DNA from 3 places in the Bacillus sp. OTU530 genome. Region 2 is predicted to be linked to each of the others. Evidence: riboswitches for the same ligand, from Rfam matches in the RefSeq annotation. Region 2 holds a riboswitch; each other region holds the start of a gene.
What was found. Region 2 has a riboswitch for cobalamin ahead of AAHB12_RS27145 (hypothetical protein). Riboswitches for the same ligand answer to the same signal wherever they lie in the genome.
Positions count from the first base shown of each region.

Region 1: another riboswitch for cobalamin. It lies ahead of AAHB12_RS24110 (HoxN/HupN/NixA family nickel/cobalt transporter); the one in region 2 lies ahead of AAHB12_RS27145 (hypothetical protein).
Region 3: another riboswitch for cobalamin. It lies ahead of AAHB12_RS16265 ((2Fe-2S) ferredoxin domain-containing protein); the one in region 2 lies ahead of AAHB12_RS27145 (hypothetical protein).

Region 1 covers NZ_JASATP010000045.1:13,290-16,573, forward strand. The annotation lists gene AAHB12_RS24105 (alkaline phosphatase) at 1-670, opposite strand, end outside; cobalamin riboswitch at 1,115-1,304, shown strand; gene AAHB12_RS24110 (HoxN/HupN/NixA family nickel/cobalt transporter) at 1,464-2,264, shown strand; gene AAHB12_RS24115 (alcohol dehydrogenase) at 2,394-3,284, opposite strand, start outside.
Region 2 covers NZ_JASATP010000061.1:1,755-5,038, forward strand. The annotation lists gene AAHB12_RS27140 (Nramp family divalent metal transporter) at 1-543, opposite strand, end outside; cobalamin riboswitch at 795-1,065, shown strand; gene AAHB12_RS27145 (hypothetical protein) at 1,081-1,380, shown strand; gene AAHB12_RS27150 (IS200/IS605 family accessory protein TnpB-related protein) at 1,487-2,191, opposite strand; gene AAHB12_RS27155 (ZIP family metal transporter) at 2,344-3,081, shown strand; gene AAHB12_RS27160 (PCYCGC motif-containing (lipo)protein) at 3,093-3,284, shown strand.
Region 3 covers NZ_JASATP010000020.1:79,176-82,459, forward strand. The annotation lists gene AAHB12_RS16260 (NUDIX hydrolase) at 1-516, shown strand, start outside; cobalamin riboswitch at 629-827, shown strand; cobalamin riboswitch at 1,008-1,194, shown strand; gene AAHB12_RS16265 ((2Fe-2S) ferredoxin domain-containing protein) at 1,316-1,699, shown strand; gene cobJ (precorrin-3B C(17)-methyltransferase) at 1,928-3,284, shown strand, end outside.

The DNA of each region.
Region 1 (3,284 bases), on a different contig from region 2:
CGTACGTATAACCTAATTCTTTCGCTTGATCTACTAGATTTCCATTTGTCCCCTTACTTGCTTCTTCAGTATCTTCAGGTGGGTTATCAGGATAAGAGCCAGGATTTCCTGCTGGGTACCAGTAGTCCTCCCCGCCGCCTAAAATCACATCCACTTTACTGTCTTCAAGATATTGTTTCGCAATATCACTTTGAGCGCTTCGATTCGCAACGTGCGCACCGAAAGCAGCTGGAGTCGCGTCTGTTACTTGGCTTGTCGTAACGAGCCCCGTTGCCTTCCCAGCCTTCTCTGCCGTCTCTAAAACAGTTTGAACAGGCTTTCCATTCATATCCACGCCAACTGCACCATTATAACTTTTTACACCTGAAGCCATTGCCGTTGCGGCTGCAGCAGAGTCCGTTACAAATGAACTTCCTGAAGCGGTACGAGCCATTCCTGCATACGGCATATCTTCCATAGCAAGTTTACCATTCACTCCAACTGTAGCTAGGCGAATTGCATCACGAGCGGCAGTTCCCATACCATCGCCAACAAAAACAATTACATTTTTAGCCTTTCCACTATTTGACTCATTAGCAGCTTGTACATCTGATTTAGACGCATTACCGAAAATTAATGCAGTCATCGCTGCAACTGATAACACAGCTGTGCCTACTAAACGTTTTTTCATGTTTACACCCTCATCTTTAATTTTAATTTTGAAGTAAGTTGCTAATATAATCGTAGATTATATATGTTAAATGTAGTTAAGGAGGGTATTAAAAATATGTAAAATACTTTGAACTGAATACAATCACAGGAAAATCATGCTATGAAATCGAATATGTTTTCAAAAGTGGACACAGTCGAATAGGAGGGCAGGAAAAAGTCACCTTTTTGCGGAAATACATTAACGTAGAAAACGGGAGGGAATATGCGACATCTTACACGCTCTTAGGGCTACTAAACTCGGAAAACATCGCTACGTAGACACTACATCAAAAAAAGAGGGGGAATGGACTCCTTATCTAGGACTCCATGAACTGTGTTTACCCTTGTTAGCGGAGAAAAAACGCTGCTCCAGCAAATTAGGTATGAAATTCTGATGATTACATGTATAATCAAGTTACAACATTATATTGTAAGCAAACTAGGTGCCCTTGTAAAAGCAAGGGGTAACAGGGAATCGGGTGCAAATCCCGAGCGGTCCCGCCACTGTAATTGAGGAGCTCTTTATCATTATGTCACTCAGCTATGTAGTTGGGGAAGACGATAGAGAGTGATGATGCAAAAGCCAGGAGACCTACCTAGGTTGTAACACCAAAGCAGCCTTCGCGGAAAGGAGAGGTGTACGAAAATGAAACGACAATCGTATTCTGCCATTTTGTCGTTTATTTGCACGTACCCATACATCCTCAATCTGTCATAGGTTGAGGATTTTTTATGTTGTACTTTTTATTTTTAGAAAAGGGAGGAATTTTTGAATGGAAACTGTATCACTTTTTTTACTTGTTTTTGTATTGGGGCTTCGACATGGATTGGATGCGGATCATCTTGCTTTTATTGATGGACAAACCCGTTATAATTGGCGAATGGGCAGTCCGTTTGCACGTTGGGTAGGTACACTATTCTCATTTGGCCACGGGGGAATGGTAGCTGTGACGGCTGGTATTTTGGGAATGGTGATGAAGAATTTTACATTCCCAGCTTATTTTGATAATTTTGCATCGTGGGTATCGATTATTTCTTTATTCCTCATTGGCACATTAAATACGTATAATCTATTACGTACGAGAAATAACAACGAAGAGTTTCAACTAAGCGGGCTAAAGGGAAAGTTTATTCCAAAAGTTGCGAAGGGAACAACGAATCCCTTTCTTATTATTTTAGTAGGGGCTTTATTTGCCTTAGCTGCCGAAACGGTAAGTCAAACAGCTGTCTGGTCCATGGCAGCAAGTAACACAGGTAAATATACCCCCTTACTTTTAGGCCTTGTTTTTATGTTTGGCATGATGATTACAGATACAATTGATTCCATGATTGTCCACAAAATGGTGAATCAATCAAGCAAACTTGGGCAAGCTGCTTCAAGAATAATGGGATGGGTAATTGTCGTCTTAGCGTACGGAGTTTCCTTCTATCTGGCATTTACCTTCTTTAACCCTTGGGCAGAACTCGATTTTGAAATTGTGGGAATCATTCTTTTCACTTTCTTAGTTGCTACATTTATCTTTATAAGCGTTCGGTCTAAGAGACAAAAAGTTGAAATAAATACTATGAATTAATAAATCAATGGCTCCTTTTCAGGGAGCCTTTGATTTTGTTCAGAAAGCCATGATTTTCTGAACATAGAAACCTAGTCAAAGTAGATGAATCAAATTTTTTAAAAAGATTCGCCGATTGGCGAGTCAAGTTTATACCATTTTTAAAACGGCACGGAAACGGGCTTGACCGGATATCATGTACTCATATGCTTCGTTCACCCGCTCGAGACTAAATGTTTCAATACTTGGGCGTACACCAGTTAATGCACTGAAATTCAAGGTATCTTCAGAATCCTTCGCATGGCCGCTATACCAACCTTCTACTGAACGTCGATAAAGAAGGAGCTGTAGAGGAGACACTTCGATTGGTTCACCCGATGCCGCTGCAATGAGGAGTTTACCGTTTTGAGACAGCCCATCGACAAGAGCAGAAATCGCCTTACTATTAGGAGCAGTGGTCAAAATCACGCGCGCTCCTAATAGTTTATTCAGCTCTTCTGTAACATTAGATATCTCTGTATTAATATAAACGTGAGCTCCGAGTTGACGTACAAGCTGTTCTTTCTCTTTCCCGTGGGAGAGGGCAACGGTTTTGAAGCCCAATTTATTCGCAAATTGGACGCCCAAATGTCCTAATCCCCCCATACCTTGAATCGCGACAACATCTCCACCCCTTGCGCCGCTGTTTCGTAGTGCGTTATACGTTGTGACCCCTGCACAAAGAAGGGGCGCAGCTTCTATAGAAGACAATTCATTTGGAATCAAAGCCAAAGCTTCTTGGGGAGCTACCATATACTCCGCATAACCGCCATCGTACGAAATACCGCAAGTCTGACGATTTACACAGTTCGCAAAATCTCCTTCACGGCAAACATTACATGTAAAACAATGACCTCCATGCCAGCCAACACCGACTCGCTGACCTGCACGCCACGTCGTAACTTCTTCACCAATTTTATCAATGTAACCAGCTACTTCATGACCCGGAATGCGTGGATACTGAATACCAGGGATCAATCCTTCTTTTACCATTTCATCACT
Region 2 (3,284 bases):
AACAATAAAAAGGAGACCCGTAATCCCTGCTTCAAGAGAACGGAATCCTCGACGCTGAAGTTCAAGGATAGCAAAAGACCCTACTGCAGCAATCAATGCTGCCGGAAGTAAAGGAATACCGAAGATTAAGTATAAGCCTAAGGATGCACCAATAAATTCTGCAAGATCTGTAGCCATGACGACCAACTCGGCTTGGATCCATAGACCAATCGAAACAGGTTTAGGAAACTGCTGACGGGCGACTTCAGGAAGATTTTTACCGGTTGCAATTCCTAACTTTGCTGACATGGATTGAATTAAAATAGCCATTAAATTGGAAACAAGCACTACCCATAAAAGTAGGTATCCATATTTTGATCCTCCAGCGATATTGGTTGCAAAGTTTCCTGGATCAATATAAGCAATGGCTGCCACAAACGCCGGTCCTAGAAAAGGGAGTAGTCTTTTTATTCCTTGAGTTTTTCCTCCTAGAACCGCTTGTGCAGATTGAATTGTTGTGTTATTAATAGAAGATTGTTCTTTTGTAGCTGTATTCTCATTCATGAATAAATCCTCCTAGATATCAGACACCCTATGTTTTCCTACACGCATATGTTTTGTTCTAGACCAACTTTTAGAGAAAAAATTCCCCCTAAAAGTTTCTTGTATACAAATAATATTCCCTAAACCATCTTTTATGCAATACCTAATTTATTCTAATAGTTGAAATAGTGTGATATTGAAGAGGAATCGCTACTACATGTAAAATTCAGTTTCAAATTTTGAGGATTTATAAGTGTAATCCAGTTACAACATCATATTGTAAGCAAACTAGGTGCTCTTGTGAAAACAAGGGGGAACAGGGAATCGGGTGCAAGTCACGAACGGTTCCACCACTGTAATTGAGGAGTTTTCTATCATTTATGTCACTCAACCACACCGTTGAGGAAGACGATAGAGCGCGATGATTCCAACCTATGGTTGTAAACACCAAAACAGCCTTCGCGGAAAGGAGAGGTGTGTAAGGGCAGTAAAAAGAATATTCTTAGTTGTCAGTGAGAGACTATCTGTTGTAAGAAAAATAAAAAGGAGGAATTGATTATGCCTCACTTCACTGACCATCACCATACAGGAGAAACTGTGTCGGAACCTGGTACCTATATTTGTGCAACAGGAGAAAAAAAGGAACTTAAACAAGGAGAGACTTTTCCAGATTGTCCATCCACTGGACACGCTACAACTTGGACCCATGCAAGCCATTCCCATAGAACTGGGGAAACTGTTATGGAATCAGGTCATTATGTAGATGCAGATGGTGAACATGTGGTTCTTCAGAAGGGAGAGAAATTCCCAAGCTGTCCTTCCACAGGAGAATCAGTCATTTGGACACATGAACATTGAACTACCCCCACCTACTCGCTAACGCTCCTTTCCCACAAGGGGACTTCCGTTGGTCGAAGGTGGGAGATTCTGTATCCTCTTCCTAGGAAGCGAAATACAGAGCCGTTCAACAGGCTTCCCTTTCTTCTAACCAAACTTTTGGCACATACTTCTGCAAAATATCACGTTCTGCTTGTGTCAGCCCATGGTTACAAATCTCCTTGTTAAATAATGGATAAGATTGGCCCGATACATGATAGAATATGTGTGGACGAAGCGCTTTGAATGCTTTTGTCAACACACTCCACTGTTTCCAGTGATGCTCCCCATCCTTACGTTCTGTATAGGTTCGCAACACCTTTGGCACCTGTTCCTTCAAGTTCATGCCGCGCCTGCCAATGACGTAGGACGCCGCTTGATGGATGGAAATATGCATCTGTTTCATATACTTCATCTTCCCAATCTGGCTTGTGAAGGCAGGATTCACTTCAAACACAGTGACTCCCATTTTAGCAGCTCGGCTGTGAATGCTATCCTGCATCTTTTTATAGGCAAACATGCTCATCCTTCGATTTTGCTTCCGATTGCGGTAACGGCCGGCAGACTTGGAGAGGGTTGTATCCAATGCCTCTAACACAATCGGTTTATTTCTTTGAACCGCGATGTCCACCAAACCAATCGCTTCTGCTTCTAGAATTTTTGTGATTTGTCCGCTTCGTTTTCCTTCTAAGGAGAAATAGAGACAAGAGGAGGAAAGTAATTGTCCTTGTCCATTCACACTTCTTTTCAGAAAATTTGTTAAAAGAACTGTCTTCTTTAGAAATACTATCACAAAGTTCATCCTGTTACCTGTATTCTCAGTTAAAATTCCAAGATTCTACTTATCCAACCAACAGAGAAATCTCTGTTATGCGAGTGGCATGACTATTCTCAAAAAATTAGGCATACACATGGAAAAAGTGGAATAGGAAGGAGGGCACCTAGATGGAGAGCATAATGTTACCAATTATGACAGCTGCACTTGCCTTTGGTGGGTTGTTAGTAGGAGGAACGGTGGGTATAACAGCTCGAAGTATGGTGACCAATCAAATGTATAGTTTGTATGCCTTTTGCGGAGGAATGTTGGCGGGGCTACTTACTTTTGAACTCATCCCAGAGACACTTTCTGAGTATGAGATGACAGGACTCTTTCTTGGGGGAAGTATAGGTATTTTGTTGATGGTACTACTTCATATGCATTTTCATCATTCGCACCATCAAGAAGGAAGAGAAGGTGAAGCGTGGCGGTCCTTTCTATTCTTATCGCTTGCAATCTATATCCACAATGTTCCAACAGGTGTAGCATTCGGTATATCCATGAAGAACTTTGACACAGCAATACCCTTTTTGTTTGCTGCTGTTATTCATCATATTCCAGAGGGGCTTGCGCTAGCGATACCTTTCTTATTTACCAGGTTTCATATTATATATTTTCTTTTGACGATTACATTACTATCACTTGTATTAGGAGTCGGAACTGTACTTGGCATTGTCTTAAGAAGCGACCATATTCATTTAAATGGTATGCTCATGGGCCTTGCGATTGGAACATTAGGGTATGTAACCGTGAACGAGATGTTATTAAAAGCACAGAAAAAGATGAGTGTATTTAGTTTCTTTTTATTGGCTGGTGGAGGACTTGTATTAATACTGTTATATATAGAGAATTTTATCCAGCACTAATATGAATCATCATGGAAAGGGATAAAGGATGCAAGAGATTCATAGATCATGCTATGACACAAACGGTTTGTGTAGATATTGCATTTCAAGCTGTTATGATGTATCAAAACGGCGTATCTGTTCAGGAAGGCCGAGCATCCATTGATAAACAATATGAGAAAGGTTTGGTAAAACCAACAGCCACCCCTATGCCAACCATGTAA
Region 3 (3,284 bases), on a different contig from region 2:
GAAAATGAAATTCACATTCTATTTGAAGTGAGGTCTCTCCAATTACGAAGGCAGCCTGGGGAAATTTGTTTTCCTGGCGGGAAAATAGATCAAACCGACCGGGATGCGGAATATACGGCAATACGGGAAACATCGGAGGAACTTGGGATATCCTTGGCAAGTATTACAAATGTATTTCCTTTAAATTATATGGTTTCTCCTTTTGGGACCATCATTTATCCGTATATAGGGTTCCTTGAGAACATAGAACAAATGCAGCCTAATCCTTCAGAGGTTGAAGAGATTTTTACAGTTCCTTTAGACGATTTACGGAATATCCAACCCGAAATTTATAAGCTTCATTTTAAAATAGAGCCTGAGGAGAGTTTTCCTTTTGATTCAATTGTCGGTGGTAAAAATTATAACTGGCAGGTGCGAGGTCTGGATGAATATTTTTATTACTACGAGGATCGTGTAATTTGGGGGTTAACGGCTAGAATTCTTGCACATTTCTTGGAAATATTGGATGAGAAGTGAGTCCGAGTCGGTAATTTTGAAAACTTTTTAAATTATTTCTTGAAAACTTGACATATTTAATCTATGATAGGAATTATTAAATCATAAAATGTTAGAAAATTACATATTTTGTTATAACTCAATAGGATAAGATGCCAGAAGGCTTAAAAGGGAATTCGGTGAGAGTCCGAAGCTGTCCCCGCAACTGTAAGTGTGGACGAAATGAGCAGACCACTATATAAGAATGCTTCTGTAAAAGAGGGGCTTATATGGGAAGGTTCAAAGTAGAGTGATACACAAGTCAGGAGACCTGTCTTATCTTATAAAGTTTCAATTTCTTCGGGGATGGAGAATGGGAAGCGACGATGCAAGGGACTGGTCTCTATTTGCCTTTTTGTGTCCACTTCATCCGCTCAAATTCCATTGGGCGGATTTTTTGCATTTTGTTAGCTCCTAGTTCTTATCGTTCGAATTGTTTTCCTAAAATTGTATTTTGGGATGGAAAGAAAAATTATATATGACTCGAGTTAGGTGCACAGCATGTGTTGTGTTTAAAAGGGAAGCACGGTTAAAATCCGTCACGGTACCCGCCACTGTATAGGGGAGTTTTTTTGCATATTATGTCACTGAGTTTGATTGGGAAGGCGCAAAAAAGCAAAGATCTGAAGTCAGGAGACCTGCCTAGCATGATTTGTTTCACGAAACCTACGGGCTTATAGGGGAAGTGCAATATCGCAGCATTTTTTCTTATGCGCATATTCTGCACCCCTATCTGATAGAGGTGCTTTTTTATTTTATTAGGATAAGAGGAGGCGTTAAGATGACAACTTGGAACTTACGGGGAACAAAGCATCATGTGCTGATTTGTAATGGAAGCAGTTGTATGAGAAAGGGCGGGGAGGAAGTTACAAATGCAGTTCGTGACGAGATTGCCGGTTTGGATTTAGATACGGTTGTACATACAACGAGAACACGCTGTAATGGGCGCTGCAAGGATGCTTGTGTGCTGATTGTATATCCAGAAGGGACTTGGTATCAGGCTGTTACGCCAGAGCTGGGGACGGAAATTGTAAGGCAGCATTTGGCTGGAGGACAGGTTATAGAAGATGCGATTATATATGAGTATAACGATGCTGGTTTTGTGGCACCAGAGCAAACAGACTGTATTGTTGGAGTATCAAAACCTGTAAAGGAGAAGATCTAAATGGAATTTGCTATATTAGCGATTTTGATAGCGATCCGATATGGCATGGATAGGGATCAGGCGACTGAGATTGGAACTTTTATTTCCGCCATATTTATCATGTTTGGACTTTTGTGGAGACCTATAAAGGCTAGACTTTGTCCTGTAATGGATTCTATCACAGGGGTGTATGGTCTTAGGGTTTGAGGATGTTTATGTTACTGAAATGCCGGAGGGAGGCGCTTAATGATGAAAGGAAAATTACTTGTAATTGGCTTTGGTCCAGGAAGCTTTGAACATATTACCGAACGGGCAAGAGAGGCACTACAGGAAAGTGATGTTATTATCGGCTACAAAACCTATGTGGACTTGATTGCAGGGTTATTAACAGGACAACAAATTGTCAGTACTGGTATGACAGAAGAAGTAAGTCGTGCTCAAGAAGCGGTGAAGCTAGCTGAGCAAGGCAAGAAGGTTGCTGTTATCTCAAGCGGTGATTCCGGTGTATACGGAATGGCAGGTCTTGTGTATGAGGTGTTAATTGAACAGGGATGGAAAAGGGAAACAGGCGTCGAGGTTGAAGTTGTACCGGGGATTTCTGCTATTAATTCTTGCGCTTCTTTATTAGGCGCTCCTGTGATGCATGATGCATGTACCATTAGCTTAAGTGACCACTTAACACCGTGGAGCATAATTGAAAAACGAATTGAGGCTGCAGCTGCAGCAGATTTTGTAGTTGCACTCTACAATCCGAAAAGCGGAAGAAGAACGAGGCAAATTGTAGAAGCGCAAAGAATTTTACTTCAGCATCGTTCTCCACAAACTCCTGTTGGATTAGTGAAAAGTGCGTATCGCGACCGTCAAGAGGTTACGATTACAAATTTACAGGACATGCTAGAGCATGATATTGGGATGCTTACAACTGTTGTAATTGGGAACTCTTCCACGTTTTTATATGAAGATTTGATGATTACACCGCGCGGATACCAAAGGAAATATACGCTAGGAAAAACAGAGCAGCCTTTAAAACCGCATCAACGTTTACAAAGAGAAGCGGAGCCATGGGCGTTGGAACAAACAATCGCGATCAAGCAGGAGCAAAAACCGCAGGCAGTTTCATCAAGGGACATAGCTGAGCAGGCACTTCTGGCTGTTACGGGTGGAGAATATAAAAATGAAAAATCTATCCTTACACAAGCGGTTCTTTCTATTTTTGAGGTTGCAGTCAGCCCAGGGGTTGCTAATAAAACATTTACCCCAGCACAAATGATGGCAATTGCCGAAGCTGCGGGGGAGAAAGGTACCATTACATATACGCCTGATCACTATGTAAAGCTCCAGGTTCCAACCGATAACCCGCAGAATTTAGTAGAAAAGCTTACTGCTAGAGGTTTGGTGCTGTCTCCAATTGGTGAAGTAGCAACAGTGAAGGCGTGTGATTTTTGTGATGGGGAGAAGAAGGATTCCATTCCGTACGCTGAAGCGCTCCAAGAGAGCTTAGGTAGTATGGAGCTGCCAAAGGAACTGAAAATTGGTTTTAATGGTTGTGCGATGGCGTGCTACGGAGCAGTGCAGGAGGATATTGGAATTGTGTATCGTAAAGGAG